3 linked regions of the Myxococcus xanthus genome follow. The protein of the gene in region 3 binds, or shares a complex with, the protein of the main gene of each other region. Links are inferred from orthologs where the notes say so. Each region holds a gene or a part of one and is shown on either strand. Other genes may lie near its edges. The genes, in order: BHS09_RS07290, BHS09_RS01355 and tolR.

The links.
Region 1: the proteins of tolR (region 3) and BHS09_RS07290 are in contact, whole or in part, in a cryo-EM structure (PDB 9DDO), measured with the Escherichia coli proteins. The link is inferred for Myxococcus xanthus from one-to-one orthologs.
Region 2: the proteins of tolR (region 3) and BHS09_RS01355 are in contact, whole or in part, in a cryo-EM structure (PDB 9DDO), measured with the Escherichia coli proteins. The link is inferred for Myxococcus xanthus from one-to-one orthologs.

What each region holds. Positions count from the first base shown.
Region 1 is NZ_CP017174.1:1,712,108-1,719,297, forward strand. What follows is about bases 2,544-5,294. They hold BHS09_RS07290 (energy transducer TonB), read right to left. Parts: upstream 4,420-5,294; coding sequence 3,667-4,419; downstream 2,544-3,666. Other genes in these bases: BHS09_RS07280 (ExbD/TolR family protein), read right to left, coding at 2,544-2,786; BHS09_RS07285 (MotA/TolQ/ExbB proton channel family protein), read right to left, coding at 2,912-3,595; BHS09_RS07295 (TonB-dependent receptor domain-containing protein), read left to right, coding at 4,654-5,294. Also shown: BHS09_RS07260 (YifB family Mg chelatase-like AAA ATPase), read right to left, coding at 1-394; BHS09_RS07265 (hypothetical protein), read left to right, coding at 593-1,267; BHS09_RS07270 (DUF2378 family protein), read right to left, coding at 1,168-1,791; BHS09_RS07275 (ExbD/TolR family protein), read right to left, coding at 1,870-2,370; more of BHS09_RS07280, read right to left, coding at 2,370-2,543; more of BHS09_RS07295, read left to right, coding at 5,295-7,190. UniProt on the Escherichia coli protein: Interacts with outer membrane receptor proteins that carry out high-affinity binding and energy dependent uptake into the periplasmic space of specific substrates such as cobalamin, and various iron compounds (such as iron dicitrate, enterochelin, aerobactin, etc.).
Region 2 is NZ_CP017174.1:322,142-329,347, forward strand. Bases 2,069-4,835 are described here. They hold BHS09_RS01355 (MotA/TolQ/ExbB proton channel family protein), read right to left. Parts: upstream 3,945-4,835; coding sequence 3,192-3,944; downstream 2,069-3,191. Other genes in these bases: BHS09_RS01340 (TonB-dependent receptor), read right to left, coding at 2,069-2,286; BHS09_RS01345 (ExbD/TolR family protein), read right to left, coding at 2,364-2,789; BHS09_RS01350 (ExbD/TolR family protein), read right to left, coding at 2,801-3,208; BHS09_RS01360 (energy transducer TonB), read right to left, coding at 3,990-4,772. Also shown: more of BHS09_RS01340, read right to left, coding at 1-2,068; BHS09_RS01365 (glycosyltransferase family 87 protein), read right to left, coding at 4,856-6,175; BHS09_RS01370 (dihydrolipoyl dehydrogenase family protein), read right to left, coding at 6,205-7,206. UniProt on the Escherichia coli protein: Involved in the TonB-dependent energy-dependent transport of various receptor-bound substrates. Protects ExbD from proteolytic degradation and functionally stabilizes TonB.
Region 3 is NZ_CP017174.1:7,192,421-7,199,563, reverse strand. The notes cover bases 1-2,704. They hold tolR (protein TolR), read right to left. Parts: upstream 1,735-2,704; coding sequence 1,267-1,734; downstream 1-1,266. Other genes in these bases: BHS09_RS29545 (hypothetical protein), read left to right, coding at 2,703-2,704; BHS09_RS29550 (MotA/TolQ/ExbB proton channel family protein), read right to left, coding at 1,747-2,457; BHS09_RS29560 (energy transducer TonB), read right to left, coding at 475-1,263; tolB (Tol-Pal system beta propeller repeat protein TolB), read right to left, coding at 1-478. In the rest of the region: more of BHS09_RS29545, read left to right, coding at 2,705-3,653; murI (glutamate racemase), read left to right, coding at 3,769-4,584; carF (plasmanylethanolamine desaturase), read right to left, coding at 4,656-5,501; BHS09_RS29530 (hypothetical protein), read left to right, coding at 5,728-6,294; cell division ATP-binding protein FtsE, read left to right, coding at 6,457-7,143. UniProt on the Escherichia coli protein: Involved in the TonB-dependent energy-dependent transport of various receptor-bound substrates.

The sequences.
Region 1 (7,190 bases), 5.5 Mb from region 3 along the record:
CGCCGTTGAGCGCCGCCACCGCCAACGGAAGCACTCCTTTGATGGGGCGGAGCGTGCCGTCCAGGGACAGCTCGCCTCCGAAGAGAAGCCGTCCCAGCGGGGCTTCATCCATCAGCTTCGCCGCCGCTAGGACGCCCAATGCAATCGGCAGCTCGAACGCCGCGCCTTCCTTCTTCAAATCCGCGGGCGCCAGATTCACGGTGATTCGCTTCTGAGGAAGCTCGAAGCCCGTGTTCTTCAGCGCGGAGATGACGCGCACTTTCGATTCCCGGACCGCGCCCTCCGCCTGCCCCACGACGTTGAAGTAGGGGAGGCCGAGCGCCATGTCGACCTCACACTCCACCACCACCACGTCGATACCCATCAACGCCCCCGACCGCACCCTCGCCAACATGACCCGTCCTCTCGCCGTTCCGCGCGGAGTCCTTCAGCAACGCACGTACCGAGAGCCACCCCAGGCGTAGACCCGCGCTCGCCAATCCGCGGCGGCGGATGCCCATCCCAGCCTCGGGAGGTTTGAGTTTCAGTGTCCTGGTATTTGTGAAGCCGGGACTAGCCATGCCCTGATGAGTCCGGTAGCGTTTCACCCACCTTGGGGGACGCGATGGGGGCAAAGGCCGCAGTGGAATCGGGGGTCGTTCGTCAGCGCCGGCAGGTTCGTATCCGCAGGGCGGACATCAAGCGGGGCCAACGGATGAAGGTGGCGTTCGGGGTGTTCCGCTTCTGCCTCTACGGCATGGTGGGGCTCAGCGCCGAAATCTTCTTCTACAACCTGGTGCGGATTGCCCAGCACGTGCCGCTGCTGGAGGCGCTCTTCCGCTTCCAATGGCGCGTGGACGACCGGTTGGGACTCAACGCCATCTGGGATACGCCCATCTCCACGGCGTATGGACAGTGCTCGTTGTGGATGTTCGTCATCTATGGCGTGGCGTGCTTCTGTTTCATCGAGCCGCTCTACCGCTGGATGCTGTACCAGCACACGGGCCTGCGAGCCGCTGTGTACGGCGTGGTCATCCTGCTCTTTGAAGGCTTCTCCGGGGTCCTGCTGGAGCGGCTCACGGGATACCGCATCTGGTACTACGCGGATGCCGGCGCCATTCTCTGGCAGATGACCTCGCTCTACATCCTGCCCATCTGGATGGTGACGGGCCTGCTGGCGGAGTTCATCTACAGGGAGCTGATGGACCCCGACCTCCTGGCGGCCTTGGAGTCTCCGCTGCCCGCCACGCCGGAAGAGACCGAGGCCTCGTTCCAGTTGATTCGGTAGACGCAGGCGTGGCCGTCGTAGCCGGACATCTCGATGACGATGTCCTGCGCACCGGCCACCCGCAGCCCCGCGTGGATGATGCCCGCGGTGAAGGCAGGGTAGGGGCCTACCTCGTTCATCCAGAGCTCGAACTGGGTGGGCCCCAGCTCACGCAGCTTGGATTCCGTGTAGTTGTTGCCAGCCCGGAAGTTCTGCGTGGCCCGCATCAGCGTCCTGCGGGGCCCCAGCACGCGAAGCAATGAGAGGACGGCGCGTCCCAGCATCGTCTCGCGGAAGCCTTCGATATAGGCCTCACCCAGCTTCCAGGTTCCCTGCTCGAGCGAGAGTTGGGGAAAGAGCTCCTCCGACGTGATGCGAAGGAACGTCATCCACGCATCGAAGGTGTAGGCTGGCCGGAGCTTCTGGTCCACATCGAGCCCTGCCTGACGCAGGCGTGCCTTGCACTCAGGCGTCAGGCGCCCGTGCAGTGCCCGCAGGAACAGGGCTTCGATGGTCTGCTCGAAAATGAGAAGCTCGTCGGCCATGAGGAGTGAACTCTAGCCGACGAGCTTCTCGATGTGAACCACGTACCCACCCGGAGCGTAGGCTCCGGAAGAGGAGTCTCAGGGCGTGGGTGCGGGGGGCGGGGTCGGCGTATCGACCGAGGTGCCCTGGATGATGGCGTTCTGCGGCAGCTCCGTGGCCATGCCCAGCACCTTCGCGCCAGCGGCCTTCGCGCCGTCCAGCGCGGTGATGAGCCGCCCGTAGTTGGTGGCGTCATCCGCCATGAAGAAGACGACCTTGTCGTCCGCCTTCTTGGCCGCCAGCATGCGCTTGAGCCGCGTCACGTAGTCGGCGGGGGCAATCTTCTCCGTGTTGATGGAGTAGCCACCGTCCTTGTCGAGCTGGACCACCAACTGCTGGTCGTTCGGGTCGGGAGGCGTCGGCTCCTGTTCGACCTCGGTGTCCGGCACGCGCACCACGATGTCCTTCTCGAGGAGCGGCGTGACGACCATGAAGATGATGAGGAGCACCAGCACCACGTCGACCAGCGGCGTGACGTTGATCTCCGAGTTCGGCTGCGCCTGGGGCTTGACCCACTGTCGTTGCTTGCGGCCGGCCATTACTTCTTCTCCTCGACGCCCAGGGAGATCTGCTTGGCCTTGGACTTGCGGGCCACGTCCAGCACCTTGCGCACGTCACCGACGCTGAGCGCGTTGTCGCCCTTGAGCAGGATCTTCTTGCCTGGATCCTTCAACATCTCCTCGGTGAGCTTCTCCTGGAGCCCCTTCTCATCCACCTGGTCATTCTCCACGAACACCTTCTTGTCCGGGGTGATGGAGAGGATGAGCGGGTCGGCTTCCTTCCCTTTTCCTTCCTTCTCGATCTCGGTGGCCTTCGGGAGCTCCACGGACTTGCCACGCTGGAGCATCGGGGTGACGACCATGAAGATGATGAGGAGCACGAGCACCACGTCGACCAGCGGCGTGACGTTGATGTCGCTCTTGACGCCCCCCTTGGGGCCTGCTGACATTCCCATGTCTTTACCTGTTTCCTGGTAAGGAGGTGCCCGCCTTCACGGTGGGCCTCCAGCTCCCCGAAGAAGAGCTGGAGACAGAGTCACCGTGAAGGGCATCGGGTCGTCCCCGGCTCGCCCGGGACGTCTCAGGCGGCGTTCGAGGAGTGCGCGCCACCACCCAGGTGGCGGGCAACCACGTCCAGGAACTCGTTGGACGACTCGGAGATGTCCACCGAGCGCGCGTCCACCCAGCCCTGCAGGAAGTTGTACGCCATCACCGCGGGGATGGCCACGAGCAGACCGAAGGCCGTGGTGATGAGCGCCTCGGCGATACCGGCGGAGATGGTGCCGAGACCGCCGGAGCCCGCCTGCGCCATCAGCTGGAAGGCGTTGACGATACCCATCGTGGTGCCGAGCAGACCGACGAACGGCGCCGTGGAGCCGACCGTGGCCAGCAGGCCCAGACCGCGCTTCATGCTCTGGACCTCACGCTGCGCCTGACGCTCCAGCGCGCGCGCCACCGACTCCACCGCCACGTCCTTGTTGTTCGGGCTGATCCGGTACGCCGTCAGTCCGGAGTTGATCACCCGGCCCAGGTGGCCCACGTCCTTGCCCAGGTTGGTGTTGGCGGCCGTGTTCAGGTCGCCTTTGGCCAGGATGGCACCCATCTTCGCGGCGAAGTTGCGGCTGTCGGACCGCGTCTTGCGGAAGACGATCATGCGCTCCGCCATCACGACCAGCGAGGCGATGGACATGATGCCCAAGGTGAAGATGATCATTCGGGCGAAGAGGCCCGTGTGCGCCCAGATTTCTGCGAGAGTGAATTGCATGGTTGGGTTGAGCGCTCCTCCTCACGAGCGCGGGGTAGTCGGCAATACGCCTCTAAACGACGCGCCCTGACTCAGCGCGGCAGCTTGAAGTTCAGGGTGAAGGTGTAGTCCACCTGCACAGGACGGCCCTGGAACGTGACCGGCTTGTAGCGCGACGATGCCAGCGCGTCCAGGACGGCCCGGTCCATGTGGGGCAGGGGCTTGATGATCCGGCAGTTCTCCACTCGACCTTCCACGGTGACGATGCACTTCACGATCATCGTTCCCTGGACGCGAGCCTCGAGCGCCTCACGAGAGTACTCGGGCTGAGGACCGGAAAGCTTCTCTGGACGCGTCATGCCCGCGCCGAACGGAAGCACGTCGGTTCCCGTCCCGCCCAACTGGCCGCCGACCACGCCGCCAATCACACCACCGACCACGCCACCGACGACGCCGCCGACCACGCCACCCTCCACGCCGCCCTCGACGACTTCTTCGCTCGCCTCTTCTTCAGCGGGAGGCTCGTCGGAGGGCTCCACTTCCTTCGGGACCTCCTTCGGAATCTCCTTCGGCTGGACGATGGCGTCCGGCTTCTTGGGCTTCTTCGGCTCCGTCTTCGGCTTGCTCGAAGAGGCAGGAGGAGGCGGAGGCGGAGGGGGCGGCGGAGGCGGTGCCATGGTCGCCTTCAGCGTGACCTCAATCTCCTTCTCCTCTTCGACGGGCGGCCGCGTCGACAGCCAGACGGCGAGGCCGAACAGCGCCACATGGAGGATAACCGAGACAGTAGCCCCGACGCCGAATCGCGACTTGGGCCCCTGACCACGGTCAAGGACTGAATCGAACATGCACTAGACTCCTCTTCACCAATGGACACCCATCGGCGACGCTCCGCCCGGATGAAAGGGCGCGCTACCATACAGAAACGCGTTCCGGGTTCAAGCAAGCATGGTCGACGGTTGTGGCGTGATCGGGCAATTGCCCCACTGGTTACCAAAAAGCAACGGTCTATTGACAACTGCTCGACCTCGGATATTTTCCCGGGTCATTTTCACTTGCAGCCCACCTTGGAGGGGTCTGGTATGCACTTGAACCGAGTGCTCCGGGAAACCGGAGTTGTTGTCGCCGCAGGTCTGCTGTACGGATCCGCGGCTTTCGCACAGTCGAGCACGATCATCGGTACGGTGATCGACGCTCAGAGTCGGCAGCCTGCCGCTGACGTCGTTGTGACCGCCACCTCGCCCAACCTTCAGGGTGAGCAGACGGTCGTCACCGACGCGCAGGGTAACTACCGCATCCCCCAGTTGCCCCCCGGCGACTATACCCTGCGGTTCGAGAAGGAGCAGTTCAAGCCGTACGCTCGTTCGGCCATCCAGCTGCGCCTCAACCGCACCATCCGTGTCAACGTGGAGCTGCTCCCCGAGGCGCTCGGTGAGGTGGTGGAGATCGTCGGCGCGCCCCCGACCATCGACGTGGGTTCCACGACGATGGGCGTGAACGTCGATCAGGAGTTCATCAAGCGCATCGCCGTTGCGCGTCCGGGTGGTAAGGGCGGCGCAACCCGCTCCTTCGAGTCCCTGGCCGAGCTCGCGCCTGGCGCCCAGAACGACAACTACGGCGTGTCCATCAACGGCTCGACCTCGCCTGAGAACGGCTACGTGGTGGACGGCCTGTCCACGAACGACCCGGCCTTCGGCGTGAACGCCAGCCCGTTGAGCATCGAGTTCGTGCAGGACGTGAACATCATCACCGGCGGTTACATGCCGGAGTTCGGCCGGTCCACCGGCGGCGTCATCAACGCGGTCACCCGGTCGGGCTCCAACGAGTTCCACGGCTCCGTGTTCGCGAACTGGACGCCGGGCACCCTCGAGGGCACCCGCAAGCAGGTTCGTGAAGAGGGCACGGTCATCACCGGCCTGAACCAGCTGCGGAACCTGGGCGACTTCGGCGCCACCCTCGGTGGTCCGATCCTCAAGGACAAGCTGTGGTTCTTCGCCGGCTTCGCGCCGTCGTTCACCCGCTACCAGCACACCCGCACGCTCAATGCGCTGCGCGTCGATGACGAAGGCAACACCATCAAGGACGAGACCGACTTCACGGTCGCGGACGCGATCCCCGGTTCCGCCAGGAACTACTACGCCGACTCGCGTACCATTCAGTACATGGGTAAGTTGACGTACCTCATCAACCAGGACCACAACGTGTCGTTCGCCCTGAACGGCACGCCGACGTCGACGGGTGGCCTTGGGAAGCTGAGCGTCAATCCCCAGTCGGGTGGTCTGCCGGGCGTGCTGGCTACCCGTCCGGGTGACTTCGGTCTCACGGAGACGAAGGCCAACACGACGTCGCTGGCTCTGAAGTACGCCGGTGCCTTCGCGGACAAGAAGGTCCTCGTTGATGCGAACCTCGGCTGGTTCCACCAGACCGCGTCCACCCTGCCGGGTGACGGCAGCAACCTGGGCGATCGCACGGGCTTGGCCGGCTACTCGCGGATGGTGTACACCACCCCGCGCGCGCTGACCCTGTTCGAAGCCCTGCCCGAAGGGCAGGAGGGTGCCTGCGGCAGCACGCCTGCAGAGCAGCTGCTCCGCTGCCCGGTGACGGGCTACGGGGTGGGCGGCCCTGGCTTCATGAGCGACCAGACGCTGGATCGCTACCAGGCCAACGCGAAGGCCACCTACCTGCTGAACGCGCTGGGTACCCACGTGTTCAAGGCAGGCGTGGACGTCGAGTTGCTGTCGTTCGACCAGGTGAAGGCGTACGGCGGCGGCGTGTTCTTCCAGGAGGGTGGGAACTACGGGGTTGCTGGCCAGGGCCCCGCCGTGCACGATGCGCGTCGCTACGGGTATCAGACCGGTCCTGACTCTGCGGTGACGCAGTTCACCCAGGTTGCCAAGACGACCAGCACCACGGTCGGTGGCTTCCTCCAGGACTCCTGGTCCATCGCGAACCGGGTGACCCTGAACCTGGGCGTCCGCTACGACGTGCAGGCGCTCTACGGCGGCAACGGCGACCTCTCTCTGCTGCTCGGCAATCAGTGGTCGCCGCGTATCGGCGCGATCGTCGACCCGTTCGCCAACGGCCGCGCGAAGGTGTTCGTGAACTTCGCTCGTTACTACGAGCAGGTCCCGCTCAACCTGATGGACCGCGCGTTCCCGGGTGAGAACCGCATCTCCGCGCGTCGCTCCCTCGCGGAGCCGGGCCAGGGCACGACGACCTCGTGCGACCCGTCCAGCTTCGAGAGCCAGCAGGCTACGTGCAACTCCGACTCGAACCTGCTTGCCATTCCGGAGAGCAGCCGCAACGTGAACCGCTTCTACACGGGCGGCACGGTTGGCGGGACGCCGGTCGACCCGGACATCAAGGCCCAGTCCTCTGACGAAATCGTGGTCGGCGCCGAGTACGAAGTGCTGGCGAACACCCGCCTGGGTGCGAGCTACACGCACAAGGACATGAACTCGGTCATCGAGGACATGAGCCGCGACGACGGCAACACGTACTTCCTCGGTAACCCCGGCAGCGGCTTCGCCGGTGAGTTCCCGACGCCGGTTCGTAACTACGACAACGTCACCGTCTACCTGAACCGTACGTTCGCCGACGGCTGGCTCGCCCAGGCCAA
Region 2 (7,206 bases), 6.9 Mb from region 3 along the record:
CGTCGGCTGGACGTCCGCGGACGCATAGCCGGCGAAGATGCCCAGGTACGCGTCATAGGCATCATCCGGCCGGGTGTTCTCACGCACGCGGATTCCGGTGCCCAGGTTCTCCGGGGCGAAGAGCTGCTCGGGAGGGAGCGTGCGGTCCACCGGCGTGCTGCCCAGCAGGTAGCGGAAGCGGCGGGCACCGAAGTCACGGAAGGACACCTGGGTGAGCCCGCCCACCTTCAGCCGGATGGCGGAGAGGGGAACGGTGACGTTGACGCTGCCGCCCGTGGACGTCTCGCCCAGCTCGGCGAAGAAGCGCTCGCCGCTGTTGGGCTGGTTGGGGAAGGTGGGCGTGCCCGACGGCGCGGAGAGGTTGTCGCTGTAGAGGGTGTCGCGGGTGTCGGGCTCGTCGCGGTCCACGCGGGACAGGTTGGCCTGCCAATCCAGCTCCGCGTCCCCCAACAGACCCAGGCGGTGGAAGCCTCGGAGCTGGTTGAAGAAGAGCTGCCGGCTGACGAACTGCAGGCGCGTGCTCTCGTAGCTCTCACCGCGGACGATGTTGCTTCCGCGCGCGGTGAACGTGCGGGTGTCGGTGCCGCGGGTGTAGAGGCCGAACCAGGTCAGCTCGTTGTCGCGGTCCAACTGGAAGCCGACGCTGCCCAGGCCGCTGAGGCTGGCCGTCTCGAAGCCCTGCGTGCTGCGGGCCGCGTCGCGGGCGTTGAGCGCGCCCGTCTCGTCGCGGTCGGTACGGGCGAAGGTGCCCTCCTGCACGCCGTCGCGGTGACCGTAGTTGGCGCTGGCCAGGTAGCCCAGCCGGCTGTTGCCGAAGCGCAGGGTGTCGCCCATGGACACGCCCAGGCCCATGTTGGGCAGCGCGGTGGTGCGGCGCGCCTGCCAGATGTTGGGGAAGCTGCGGTACTGCTGCTCCAGCACGTCGCTGGACTCGCCCGACATCCCCAGGCCGCTGTCGCGCGGAATCGCGTTGGGGAGCTGGCGGCTCCCGCCGGGGAAGCCCAGGTTCTCACCGAAGCCGCCCTGGGCCTGGCTGTTGCGCTCGCGGAACGTCGTCTCGGAGTCGCCGCCCAGGCTGATGCGCGGCTTGAGCTCGAACTCGCTCGGGTAGGAGTTGGTTTCGATGAGCAGCGTGCCGCCGGCGAAGGTGCCGGGGAGGTCCGGTGTGTAGCTCTTCACCACGTTGAGGTTGGCGAGCAGGCTGGTGGGGAAGATGTCCAGCGGGACGCTGGGCTCGTCCGGCTCGGTGCTGGGCAGCAGCGCGCCGTTGAGCAGCGTGGTGCTGTAGCGGCCACCCAGGCCGCGCAGCAGCACGTAGCGGCCGTCCACCACCGTGGCGCTCACCACGCGCTTCACCGCGTCGGAGGCGCTGGAGTCCGGCGTTCGCGCGATTTCCTGCGCGCTGATGGCGTCCGACACGGCGGCGGCCTTCTTGCGCTCCTGGAGCAGCGCGCCCTCGGCCCGGCGGTCCGCGCGGGCCTCGACGACGACTTCCTGCACCGCGCCTTCGTCCGCGCCGAGCGCGATGTCCAGCTTCGTCGCCTTGCCCTTCGTCACCACGACGCCGGTGATGCGGCGGCCCTGGTACACGTCATAGAAGACGCGCAGGTCGTACTTTCCGGGCGGCACCGCGACCCGGTAGAAGCCGTCCAGGTCGGTGAGCACCTGCTTCTGGGCGCCCGTCACGACCTTCACGGTGGCCTCGATGAGGCCCTCGCCGTTGGCTTCGTCCGTCACGCGGCCGTGGATGCCGGTGAAGCCCGGGGGCGGCACGGAGGACTCGGCCAGCATCGCCTCGTCGTCGCTCATGTCCTCCATGGACTCATCGACCGGCGCCGCGGGCTGCTGCGCGGTGGGGTCGGCTTCGGTGCCGGGCTGCTGCGCCGTCGGCAACGCCTCGGTGCCGGGCTGCTGCGCGGTGGGCGATGGCGTGACGCTCGGCTGCTGCGCGGTCGGCGCGGTCTCGGTGCCGGGGTGCGCGGCCGTCGGCGGCGTCACGGTGCCCGACTGCTGCGCGGAAGGATCAGCCGCGGTGGGCTGCGCGGCAATCCCAGACGGCTGCGTCGTGGTGTCCTTCGGCTGCGACGCTTGGGTTTCCTCGGATGGGGGAAGAGGTTGCGTGACGGGGTCGACCGCGGGAGCGGGAGCCGAGCCCGGAACGCCGGGCGCCTGTGCGAACACGGGCGTAGCTGTCATGACAAGCGCAGCCAAAATGGCGCGCAAGGGGGCAGTGCGAGACAACACGACACTCCTTGCCGAGGTGCGCGTAGAGAACGCGACACGCATGGCATCTGGATGAAGGGGCTGTGACGATTCAGGCGGCGGACCGCAAACTTGGTGTCACGGTCCGCCGCGGCACTGCATCAATCCGCGAGCTTGTCCGGCAGCACGCCGACAGTGATGTCCCCGCCTCGCGCGAGGTCCAGCACGTCCATTGCGGCGCCGTACGGCACATCATCACTGGCGTCGAAGAACACAATCTTGTCCGGGCGCGCGTTGAGCATGCGCTGGAGCCGGGCCACGACCTGGTCGCGGGGCACTTCTTCCCGGTTGATTCGCAGCACGCCGGACTTGTCCACCGTGAGGACCACCGGTGGCCGTGCATCGGGAGGAGGCGGAGGGGCCTCCTGGTCATCGCCCTTGGCGGGCACCGTCATCCACATCTGCTTCGTCATCAGCGGGGTGACGACCATGAAGATGATGAGGAGGACGAGCACCACGTCCACCAGGGGCGTCACGTTCATCGCCGGGCGGATGCCGCCCTTTCCGCCTCCGAGGTCGAATGCCATGGCGTGCGCTCCTATTTCTTCTGTTTGTCGACGACCTGCAGGTTGATGCCGGGGAAGCCCAGCTCCTGCATCGCCTTGAAGAGGCCGCGCACCTCGGAGTAGCGCACGCCCCGGTCGGCCTTGAGCACCACGGGCGAGTCCGGGTCCTTCGCGCGCACGGCCTTCAGCTCGGCCATGAGCGCGTCGCGCTTGAGCTCCTTGCGGTCCAGGAAGAAGGCCCCGGTCGCGGACAGGCTCACCGTGGTGGGCGTCAGCTCCTTGTTCTCCTTGTCCGGGTTCGTCGCGGTGGGCAGCTCCACCGCGGCGCCGGACTCAATCTGGGGCGTGACGACCATGAAGATGATGAGGAGGACGAGCACCACGTCCACCAGGGGCGTCACGTTCATCTCCGGCGTCAGGCTCCTACGCGGGGTGGACATCGCGGGACTCCTTGCGAGCAGCCAGCTCCGGGCCCGTGGCCACCGCCGCGCCGTTGACGGCGGCGGGCTTCTGCGGCCCCAGGTCCTCCAGGTAGTCCATGAACTCGCTCCGCGCGGCGTCCAGGGAGAGCTGGAGCGAGTCGGCGCGAGTGGAGAGGAAGTTGAACATCAGCACCGCGGGGATGGCGACGAGCAGACCCAGGGCCGTGACGACGAGCGCCTCGGCGATACCGGCGGACACCGCGCCCAGGCCGCCGGAGCCTTCCTTGGCGATGCCGGCGAAGGCCTCGATGATGCCCACCACCGTGCCAAGCAGACCGACGAAGGGCGCCACCGAGCCGACGGTGGCGAGCACGGACATGCCGCGGCGCACGTCCGCGCTGACGCGCTCGTTGATGCGCACCAGCTCACGGCGCGTGAGCTCCACCGGGCCCAGCTTGCCGGCGGGCACGCGGGACCTGGCCAGGAAGTGCTTCATGCCTCCGCCCAGCAGCATGGCCAGGTGGCTGCCCTTGGTGGCCTCCGCCTCCTTCACCAGCGCTTCGTGCTGGTGCTGGGTGAGGAGCGGACCGGCGCGGGACGCGAAGCGCTTGGAGATGGAGCGCGAGCGGAAGAAGACGAAGAGGCGTTCGAAGAACACCGCGAGGGACGCGACGGCGAAGAGGATGAGGGTCCACGCGATGCCCAGCGCGAACACACCCATGTGGTTGTAGATGTCCCTGAGATTGAAATTCATGACGGGTTGCTCCTGGGGGGCAGGTGCGGGTGAGGCCTTTTCGGCTTACGACTTGAGACGGAACGGAACCTTGAAGATGCGGAACACCGCCGTGGGCTGACCGCCGACGACTGCGGGCTTGAAGCGCCACGTCTTCGCGGCGGCCATGGCCGCGCTGGCGAAGGGCTCGTCGCCGCGCATCACCTTCAGCTGGCTGACGCGGCCATCCACGCCCACCACGCCCTTGAGGATGACCATGCCTTCCAGGCCCTTGGAGCGGGCCTCGGAGGGGTATTCCGGCGTGAGGTTGGAGGAGAGGGGCTCCGGCGGCGTGCCGGACTCCGGAAGGTTGATGGGCGCGACGCGGCCGCCACCGCCGGCGAGCGTGTCACCGCCAGGGACGCCGCCCACCACGCCACCGGGAACGAGCGCGCCGGTGCCACCCACGGCGATGGGCGCGGCGGCCACCGTCTCCGTCGCGGCCTCGGGCGGCTTCTCCAGCGGTACTTCCTTGGGGACGACGATGGGCGCGGGCGCCACGGTGGGCGCGGCCGGCGGGGGCGCCTTCGCGGCTGCGGGCGGAGCGGGCCTGGGCGCCAGCTTCGGCTTGGGAGGAGGCGGGGGCGGAGGCGGCGGCTTCGCCTCAACCACGGGTGGTGGCGGAGGAGGGGGCGGCGGACGGAACACCACGTCCGTGCCCTTCTTCTCTTTGATGACTTCCGTCACCTTGCCGGCCGCGGTGATGGCGGCGATGCCCATCAGCGCGAACACGGCGACGGACGCCGTAGTGGAGAGCGCGAACCGCCGCGCCGATTGGACGTCCGGGCCGCTGTCGAAGGTCTCGAACATGACTGGACGCGCATATAGCGACGCCATGTGTCGGGCCTGTCCGGGGCCCGTGACACTTTGCTTCCATCAACTTGTCGGAAGCGTCACGGCGCGAGCCCGCCACCAAAGCAACGTGGCAGGCGTGACACGGCGTCGGCGTCCACCACCGCTCGCGGTGCGCCCATGCGGCGCATCTGCGACAGCAGGGCGATCAGCAGCGCCGTGTAGACGAGCGCGAAGGGGCGCCACAGGAGGACGTGGCGGCTCCATTCCGCGCCCAGTCCCGAGTCGGAGACGAGGACACCCGTGAGGGCGATGAGCGCCACCAGCACCAGGTTGGGCCGGTGGCGGCTCTCCACCGCGGCACGGATCAACGGCCAGGCCAGCACGTAGTTCGCGCGCCACGCCAGCGGTGACAGCAGGGTGACACCCAGGCAACACACGGCGATGAGGTCCGCTGGCCCGGGTCTTGCCCACACGACGGCGGCGACGAACAGGACCATGGCCACGGCCTGCGCCAGGGACATGTCACCGGGGGGCACCACGGTGTCGGGCGGGTACACCAGCGCCAGCAGCACGGTGGGCAGGCCCTGCGTGTTGGACTGGAGCGCCCAGGGCGGCGTGGTGCGCGCCAGCGTGTCGCTCCAGAGCTGGAACTGGACCAGCGTGCCGTCCCAGCCGTAGCGGGCGAGCGTGGGCAGGGTGAGCACCAGTCCCACCACCGCGGTGGCGCCGATGACGCGCCAATGCCGGCGCCACAGGAAGAAGAGGCCGACGAGGGCGGCGGGCGGCTTGAGCAGGAAGGCGACGGCGAAGGCGGCGCCGGGGCGCCACACCTGTCCGCGTTCGGCGCCGAGCGTGGACAGGAGGATGAGCAGCAGGATGACGGCGTCCACCTGACCGTAGAACAGCTCGAAGGTGAAGGACGGCAGCAGGGCCAGCGTCGTCAGCGCGGGCGCCCAGGCCCAGGGCGTGGCTTCCCCCGACGAAGGCGTGGCGCGCATGGTGAGGCGGGCCACTGCGGCGAGCGCGGCGATGGAGCCCAGGTTCCACAGGGCCACGGCGGCGCGCGCGGGGAGCAGGGTGAAGGGAAGGAAGAGGGGCGCGGTGATGGGCGCGTACTTGAACGGCATGGTGCCGTCGGACAGGCGGTAGATGTCCGTGGCTTCCCAGAACCGCTCCGCCGCCATGAGGTAGACGCGGAAGTCCACGCCCCTGCGGGGATGCTGACCCACGGCGACAGCGGCCACGGCGAGGACGGCCAGCACGAGCCACCAGGCCCAGCGCGCCCAGGGCGCACGCACTTCAAGGGATGTCCCCTCACCCGCGGCCGGTGGGGGGGATTCGGAGCGGGAGGGCCCCGGGGCGACGGCGGTCATCAGTAGGGAGGGGTGGGGTGGGCAGCGGCACCATTCCACGCCCACCCCCGCGCACGCAACGGAGGGGCGGCGGGCTAGAGGCCGTACGCCTCCAGCAGCTTCAACCACACCTCGCTCATGGTGGGGAACGACGGCACCGAGTGCCACAGCGTGTCGAGCGGCACCTCCCCTGCCACGGCGATGGTGGCCGCGTGGAGCATCTCACCCACCTCCGGCCCGGTGAACGTGGCGCCCACGAGCACCCGGCGCTTCTCGTCCACCACCCACTTCACGGTGCCAGTGAGGCCCTTGCCCACCAGCGACGTGCCGGGCACATCCTGGAGCTGCTTCTCCACCGTGCGCACCGGCAGCCCGGCCTCGCGCGCCTTGGCCTCGGTGAGGCCCACGCTGGCCACCTGCGGGTGGGTGAAGACGACTTGCGGGGTGGCCTTCGCGTCCGCCCAGGCCCTTGCCTGCTTGCCCGCGATGACGTCGCCCACCATGCGGGCCTGGTACTTGCCCATGTGGGTGAGGAGGTTGCGGCCGTTGGTGTCGCCGCACGCGTAGAGCCAGCCGCCGTCCACGCCCTTCGCGCGGAGCTGGTCATCCACCTCCACGGGCTTGCCGCCCACGAGCCCCACCGTCTCCAGCCCGAGTCCCTCCGTGCGGGGCACGCGGCCCATGGCCACCAGGACTTCGTCCGCGACGACCTGCTCTCCATTGGACAGCGTCACCGTCACCTCGCCCTTGCCGCCGGGCCGCTGGACGCGCGACACGTTCATTCCCAGCAGCACGCGCACGCCGGCGTCCCGCAGCGCCTGGGCCACCTGCTCTCCGGCGAAGGGCTCCGCCCGGGACAGCAATCCCTTTCCGCGCTGCACCAGCGTCACCTCGGAGCCCAGCGAGCGCCACGCCTGGGCCAGCTCCACCGCGACGGCGCCGCCGCCCAGCACCACCAGCCGCTTGGGCGCCTGCCTGGCCGCAGTGCCCTGGCGGTTGTCCCAGGGCTGGGCGTCTTTCAGCCCCGGGATGTCCGGGATGCGCGGCCGGCTGCCAGTGGCCAGCACCACGGCCTTGCGGGCCTCCAGCTCCCGCAC
Region 3 (7,143 bases):
TGGGCTCGCGGGTGAAGTGCCGGTAGAGCGCGTCCGCCAGGCGGTGCGCCAGCAGCGAGGCATTATCGGCGGGCGCGTCCTTGGACACCTTCAGGTCCTCGCGGCCGGTGCCCACGTTGAACAGGCGTAGCTCACCGCGCACCACGCCGCCGTCCTGCGCCAGCGACACCTTCACGAGCGCTTCGGCGCCCACGTCCGCCCAGCGGCTGAAGTTGATGCTGGCCGCGGCCATGCCTTCCTTCGCGTCCGCCGTGAAGCCCTTGCGGTCCAGCACCTGGAGGATGCCGGAGGCGGCCAGGTCGAAGCTGAAGGCCAAGTCGAAGGGCGCCACCAACGCCTTCGCGCCATCGTTCTGCGTCAGGGGCGCGGGTACCGCCACGGGCAGCGGGCGGAAGTTGGCGCCGGAGATTTCGATGGTGGGCGCCTGCGCGAGCGCGACGACGGGGAGGAGCAGCAGGGAGAGGAGCAGGGCTTTCATAGGGCGTTGAACACCAGGTTGACGCCGCTCTTCTGCAGGGCGTCCCGGAGATGGTCAGGCGGAGGAGAAAAGGGCGCGGCCTTGCGCACGGCCGTGACGACGGCCGAGTCGAAGAGGTCGTTCCCACTGGCCTTGGTGAGATTCACGTCCAGCACTTCACCCGTGCGGCCCAGGCGCACCGCCACCATGGCCTTGAGGTGCAGCCGCTCGGATTCGGGGATGGTGTCCGCCACGCTGTAGTGGCGGCGGACCTGCGACTGGAGCAGGCCGAAGTAGCGCTCGCCTTCCGCGGTGGCCGAGTCGCCGTCCGGGTCGCCGTCCTCGGCGCCCTCCGCCTCCTCGGGCTCGGCCGCCTTGGCCGTCTTGTCGAAGGCACCGAAGAGCCGCTTGCGCCGGTCCTCGCCGGTCGTCTCGCCCTTCTGCGGCGTGGGCTTGGACGTGGAGGGCTCCGGCTGCACACCCGGGATGGGCACCGCCACCTTGGCGGGGGAGGGCTCCGGGGGCGGGGCCTCCGGAGCGGGCTTGGGTGCGTCCACCTTCTTGGGGGGCGGTGGCAGCTGCTCCTTGCGCGGCAGCAGCTTGGAGTCGCGCGGCTTGCCCAGGCGCACCAGCGTGGCGCGAATGGGCTTGGTGTCCAGGTCCACCTTGGGCGTGGCGGAGTAGCGCGCGTACGCAATCGCCGCCACCAGCACCAGGATGTGCCCCACGACGGACACCACCACGAAGCGCGACAGCCGCGTGGAGCGCGTGACGAGCAGGCTGTGGCTTACCGCGGAGGGCGTCATGGGCTAGCGCTTCGCTTCCTTCGACTTGCCTTTGCCAGTGTTGGACGTCCGACCCCCGGTCGACGGGTCCGTAATCATGCCCACGTTGCCAATGCCCGCGCGCTGGGCCGCGGCCATGACCTCCACCACCACACCGTACGGCACGTCCCGGTCCGCGTGGAGATAGACTTCCTTGTCGGCCTGCGCCTTGGCGTTGGCGGCGAGCTTCTGCTCCAGCTCCTCCAGCGCCACTTCCGCATCACCGATGTAGACCTTGCGCCCCGCGTCGATGGAGAGGACCAGCTTCTTCTCCGTGGCCTCCACCGGCGCGGCCTTGGTCTCCGGCAGGTTCACCTTCACGCCCTGCTGGATGAGGGGCGCCGTCACCATGAAGATGATGAGCAGCACCAACATCACGTCCACCATGGGCGTGACGTTGATTTCGCTCATGGTGGTGCGGCCACCGCCGCGGTTTCCTCCGCCCATTCCCATGGTGGCCCCCGGCTACCGGAAGAAGTGACGCTTGATGATGTTGAGGAAGTCCGCGGAGAAGTTCGACATCTCCGTGTCGAACACCTTGATGCGGCTGACGAACGAGTTGTAGGCGACCACCGCCGGAATCGCCGCGAACAGGCCCGCGGCGGTAGCGAAGAGCGCGTTGCCCACCGGCGCGGCCACCGTGGCCAGCGTCGCGTTGCCCTGTTCGGCAATCTGGTTGAACGCGCTCAGGATGCCGATAACGGTGCCGAACAGGCCCACGAAGGGCGACGCCGCGCCCACGGTACCCAGGAAGGACACCCGGTTCTCCAGCTCGGTGATTTGCGCCGTGGAGGCCCGGTGGAGCGCGCGCTCCACGTTCTCGATGCCGCCCAGCCGTTCGGCCAGCGCGCCTTCGGTGCCGCCCTCCTTGGCTTGCGCCAGCTTGGTCAGCTCCTCATAGCCAGCGCAGAAGACCTTCGACAGCGGCGAGCCGTCCAGCTTCTGGGCCGTCTGGTAGATGGCTTCCAGGCGCGAGGCCTTCCAGAAGGTGTCGAGGAAGGTGAGAGATTGTGCGCGAGCCTTGGCGAGCTGGGACGCCTTCATGGCGATGAGGGCCCAGGAGGCCACGGATACGCCCATCAGGAGCAGCAGGACTGCCAGCTCGATGAGGGAGGCGTCGCGGATGATCTCCACGTAGTTCATGGCGCCAAGCGCCAGGGGCAGGTGGGGCGTCATGGGGAGCAGCGCGTAACACTCCGATAAGACAGGGTCAAACAATGGGGAAACGGTTGCTTGCTTGAGCTGGATTGCCCAGGGCGGTGAATAATTCCCGCCGCCGCCCGTCGGATGGAGCAGAAGCGGGCCGAACACCTTACTGCCCCACCGACAGGTGCCCCATGAACTCCCGGTTGCTGGTCGCATTCCTCTGCTTGTTTGCGATCCTCCCTGGCTGTGTCGTCCATGAAGAGCCGTGCTGCGATGTGCCCCGCTACGAGGGGGATGTGACCTTCCGCTGGAGCTTCGGTGGTCAGCGCTGCGACGATGTCCGCGCGGTCCATGGCGTCAACGTCATCATCCCCGGCGAGGTGCTGGCCAACGACGGCCGCTACAACTGCCAGGCGAACGGCTTCGACGGCATCGTCCTCCACCGATTCGCGCCGGGGACCTACTCGTTCCGCCTGGAAGGCGTCGGCTACGGCAATGAGTTGCTGTACGAGACCCATGGAACCTTCACCGTGGACGGCAACGTGACGGTGAACGTGGACCTGACCCCGACGGGCGCTCCGCCGTCCTTCGCCTACCTGAGCTGGCTCTTCCCGCCGAACAGCTACAGCCCCAGCCCCAACTGCAACCAGGCGGGGATCACCCACGTCGAGGCGAGCGTGGATGGCGGTGACTGGGCGCGCTTCGAGTGCTGGGAAGGGCACGCCGCCAACCAGATCCGCACGCCGTACCTGGACCCGGGCTACCACGGGTTGGAGCTCGTCGCCGTCGATAGGAATGGCCTGCCCTGGTACTACTTCGGGGGCGACATCCTCACCCAGTTGGGGCAGCCGACCTCCCACACCGGGTCGATGTGGGCCATTGGCGGGGCCTCTGTCCGGTGGGAGCTGCGCTCGCGTTACGGGAACCGCCAGACCTGCTACGAGGCCGGCCTGCAGCGCGTGGGCATCAACTTCCGCGACATCCACACCGGTGAACTGGTGTACGGCGACGTCGGTGACTGGCACGACTGCGTCGATGGCCCGAATGAAAGCTCGGTGGTGGTGTACCAGTTCCTGCGGCCCGGCCGTTACGTGGTGGAGATGTACGCCAGCGCTCGCGACGGTCGCGAGTACTTCTCGCCGAACAACTCGCCTGTCATCGACGTGGTCGCCCACCAGTTCCCGGGCCCGAACTCCTCGCTGCCGGTGTACCTCATCGAGGACTGAGCGCGTCAGGTGGGCTGGGCAGTGAGCGGAGGGCCGGGATGATGCATCCCGGCCCTTCGTGCGTTCAGCGGGGCTGCCGCTGACGCTGGCATCAAACGTGATAGGGACACGCTCCATGCGGCAAGGCAGCCACAGTCCCATTGGTGTCTTCGATTCAGGCGTCGGAGGGCTCACCGTCCTCAAGGCCCTCATGTCCCGGCTCCCTCACGAGAGCACGGTGTACCTGGGGGACACCGCGCGGGTGCCCTACGGCACCAAGTCCGGCGAGGTGGTGACGCGCTATTCGCTGAAGAACGCGGAGTTCCTCCTGGAGCGCGGCATCAAGCTGCTGGTGGTGGCGTGCAACACCGCCTCGGCCGTGGCGCTGCCCGCGCTGGAGGCGGCGCTGCCAGTGCCGGTGGTGGGCGTCATCCTCCCCGGCGCGCGGGCGGCGCTGGCGCGCACGCAGGGGGGCGGGGTGGGTATCATCGGCACACCCGGCACCATCCGATCGGGCGCCTACCAGCGCGCCCTTGAGTCCGCGGACCCACGGGTGCGGGCGAAGGCCCGCGCCTGTCCGCTCTTCGTGCCGCTGGCGGAGGAGGGGTGGACCACGGGCGACGTGCCCCTGCTGGTGGCGCGCGACTACCTGGCCGAGTTCACCCGCGACGGCGTGGACACCCTGGTGCTGGGCTGCACGCACTACCCGCTGCTCAAGGGGGTCATCGCGGAGGTGGTGGGGCCGCACGTGGCGCTGGTGGACTCGGCGGAGGCCACCGCGGACGCCGTGGCCGCGCTGCTGTCCGAGCGGGACGGACTGGCGCCGGCGTCGCGAGGCACTCCGGAGCACGCGTACTACGTCACCGACGTGCCGGAGCGCTTCATGGAGGTGGGAGCCCGTTTCCTGGGCCGGCCCATCACCGCCGCGGAGCAGGTGGACCTGACCTTCTGACGGGTGACGCGGCGCGGACGCACGAACGCCCGCCGCGGCAGGCCGGGCGGGCGTCCTGGTACGGCGGAGGACTACGGCCGCGTTGAGGCGGGCTTCTCCTGCACGGTGGCCTGGGTGAGCAGCTCCTTGGCCGCCTGGACCACCGGGGCCTCGCTGCCACCCGCGGCGACCACCAGCGCGCGCGCCGCCTCCGCGCCGATGTCGTCCTGGCGCGGCAGCAGGCCCGTGGCCCAGGTGATGAGCCGCTCGGCGGTGGGGAAGAAGTGGACCATCGTCAGCGGCTTGTTCATCCAGCCTACGGTGATGCAGTAGTACTTGTTGTACGGCTTGGTGTGATGGATGCGGTGGTGGTCGGGGGGCAGGATGAGGTGCACGCGCTGGAGGAAGCCGACGAGCGCGGGCGGCGAGTCCATGTGCGACCACTTGTGGAACTGATTGGTCGCCATCACCCAGAAAATCATCGCGCCGAGGAAGGACGCGCAGAACACCCAGCCCGGGCCGCTCATGGGCATGCACAGGGCCATGATGGCCACCGGCAGGGAGATGAGGCAGTTGTTGCCGTTGGTCTCCACGAAGTCGTGGCGGGTGATGGCCTTCTCGTCCACGTGGTGCTCGCGGAAGGGGCGGATGAGCGCCTTGCCCAGCAGCGGCATCTCCGTGGAGCCCCACGTGTCGCCCATCCAGTGGACGAAGCCGGAGACGAAGTCCGCGGCGAGGTAGCCCAGCAGCACCGCGCTGAGCAGCAGCCACGTGCCCGCATAGGGGTTGCCCCACAGCCGGTACACCAGCGCCACCTCCAGGGAGACGAAGGAGACGATGGCGGCAATCTCCATCGCGCGGATGGCGGGCGAGTACCCCTGGGCCAGCACCTGGGCGTCTTGCTGGCGCACCTTCTTTTCAATCTCTTGGGTCTTCATCCGGGCGTCCTCGCCGTTGGTGGGGGGGTCGAGAACCCCGTCCGTCAGCCTGTACGTATCCCAGCCGCTTTCAGCTTTTCAACGGAACTGCCGGGCAATCGCCGTGGCCTGCACGGCTGGTGGGCCAGGGAGTCACTCGTGTGCGTGTGGCAGCACGAAGGACGAGAGCAGGTCACGCTTACCTTGTGTCGTGCGGATGCGGCTGGTACGGTCCGCGACCTCGGCGATGACGAAAACCTTCGAAAAAGCCGTCACCGGCTTCAATCACAACATCAAGCACAAGGGGAAGGTCTACCACGTCCAGACCGAGGACTCGGGCGTCAACAACCCCCACATCATCACCCACCTGTTCGTGGGCGGGAACATCCTCGCGTCGAAGAAGACGTCCTACGCGGACATCCTCAACGCGGAGAACCTCGCGGAGGTCGTGCGTGAGTTGATGGAGGAGCAGCACAAGGAGATGCTGCGCAACCTCATCAACGGGGTGTACGACAGCTACGAGTCCACCGCGCGCAGCTACCAGCCCGGTCAGCTCGCGGCGGATACGGACCCGGCGCAGGTGAAGCTGCAGCCTGGCCAGTCCATGGCGCAGCGGCCGCCTCCGCCTCCTCCGCCCGTGGCGGTTCCCGCGCCCGTGGTGGTTCCTCCGGAGGTCGCCGCGGCGCGCGCCCTCAAGGAGAAGCCGAAGATCAACGAGATTGGCGTGGAGACGCTCTTCGGCGAGGACCTCATCTCGGAGAAGAGCCTCGACGAGGTCATCCTCAGCTACCTGGCGGGCGAAGGCGAGCAGTAGCCCGCCCACGCGGTCTTCCGGATGTGGGCGCCTGGCGTGCCCATCCGGACATCGCTCCAGATATTCGTGCGGCCTGGGCGAACGGGCAGGAATCCCTCTCGCGGGGCGTGCGTGGGGGATGCCGCCCGGGCGTGCTAGGTTGGCGGCCTTCCGCCCGCCGCCATGATTCAGTTCTTCCACGTATATAAGGCGTATCCCGGCGACCCACCGGTGTTGTCGGACATCAACCTCAACGTGGAGAAGGGCGAGTTCGTGTTCCTCACGGGCCCTTCGGGCGCGGGGAAGACGACGCTGCTGAAGCTCATCTTCTGCGCGGAGAAGGCCACCAAGGGGCAGATTCTCGTGGGCGGCCGCAACATCGCCCGCATCCGTGAGTCCGCGGTGCCGTACCTGCGGCGCAACATCGGGGTGGTGTTCCAGGACTTCAAGCTGCTGCCGCACCGGACGGTGGAGGACAACGTGTCCTTCACGCTGGACGTGTTGGGCGTGCCCCGCGCGGAGGCGCGCGAGAAGGTGCGGCGCATGCTCAAGCTGGTGGGGTTGGAGCACAAGGCGGACTCCTACCCCCTGCGCCTGTCGGGTGGAGAGCAGCAGCGCGTCGTCATCGCGCGGGCGCTCGTCAATGACCCCACCATCCTCCTGGCGGACGAGCCCACCGGCAACCTGGACCCGGCGCTCACCGTCGAAATCATGGACCTGCTCACGCAGGTCAACGTGCGCGGCACCACGGTGATGGTGGCCACGCACGATGCGACGCTGCTGTCGCGCTACCAGAAGCGCACCGTGCGCCTGGAGCGCGGGCAGATTGTGTCCGACGAGGACGGCGTCAAGGCGGCGCGCCGGATGGTG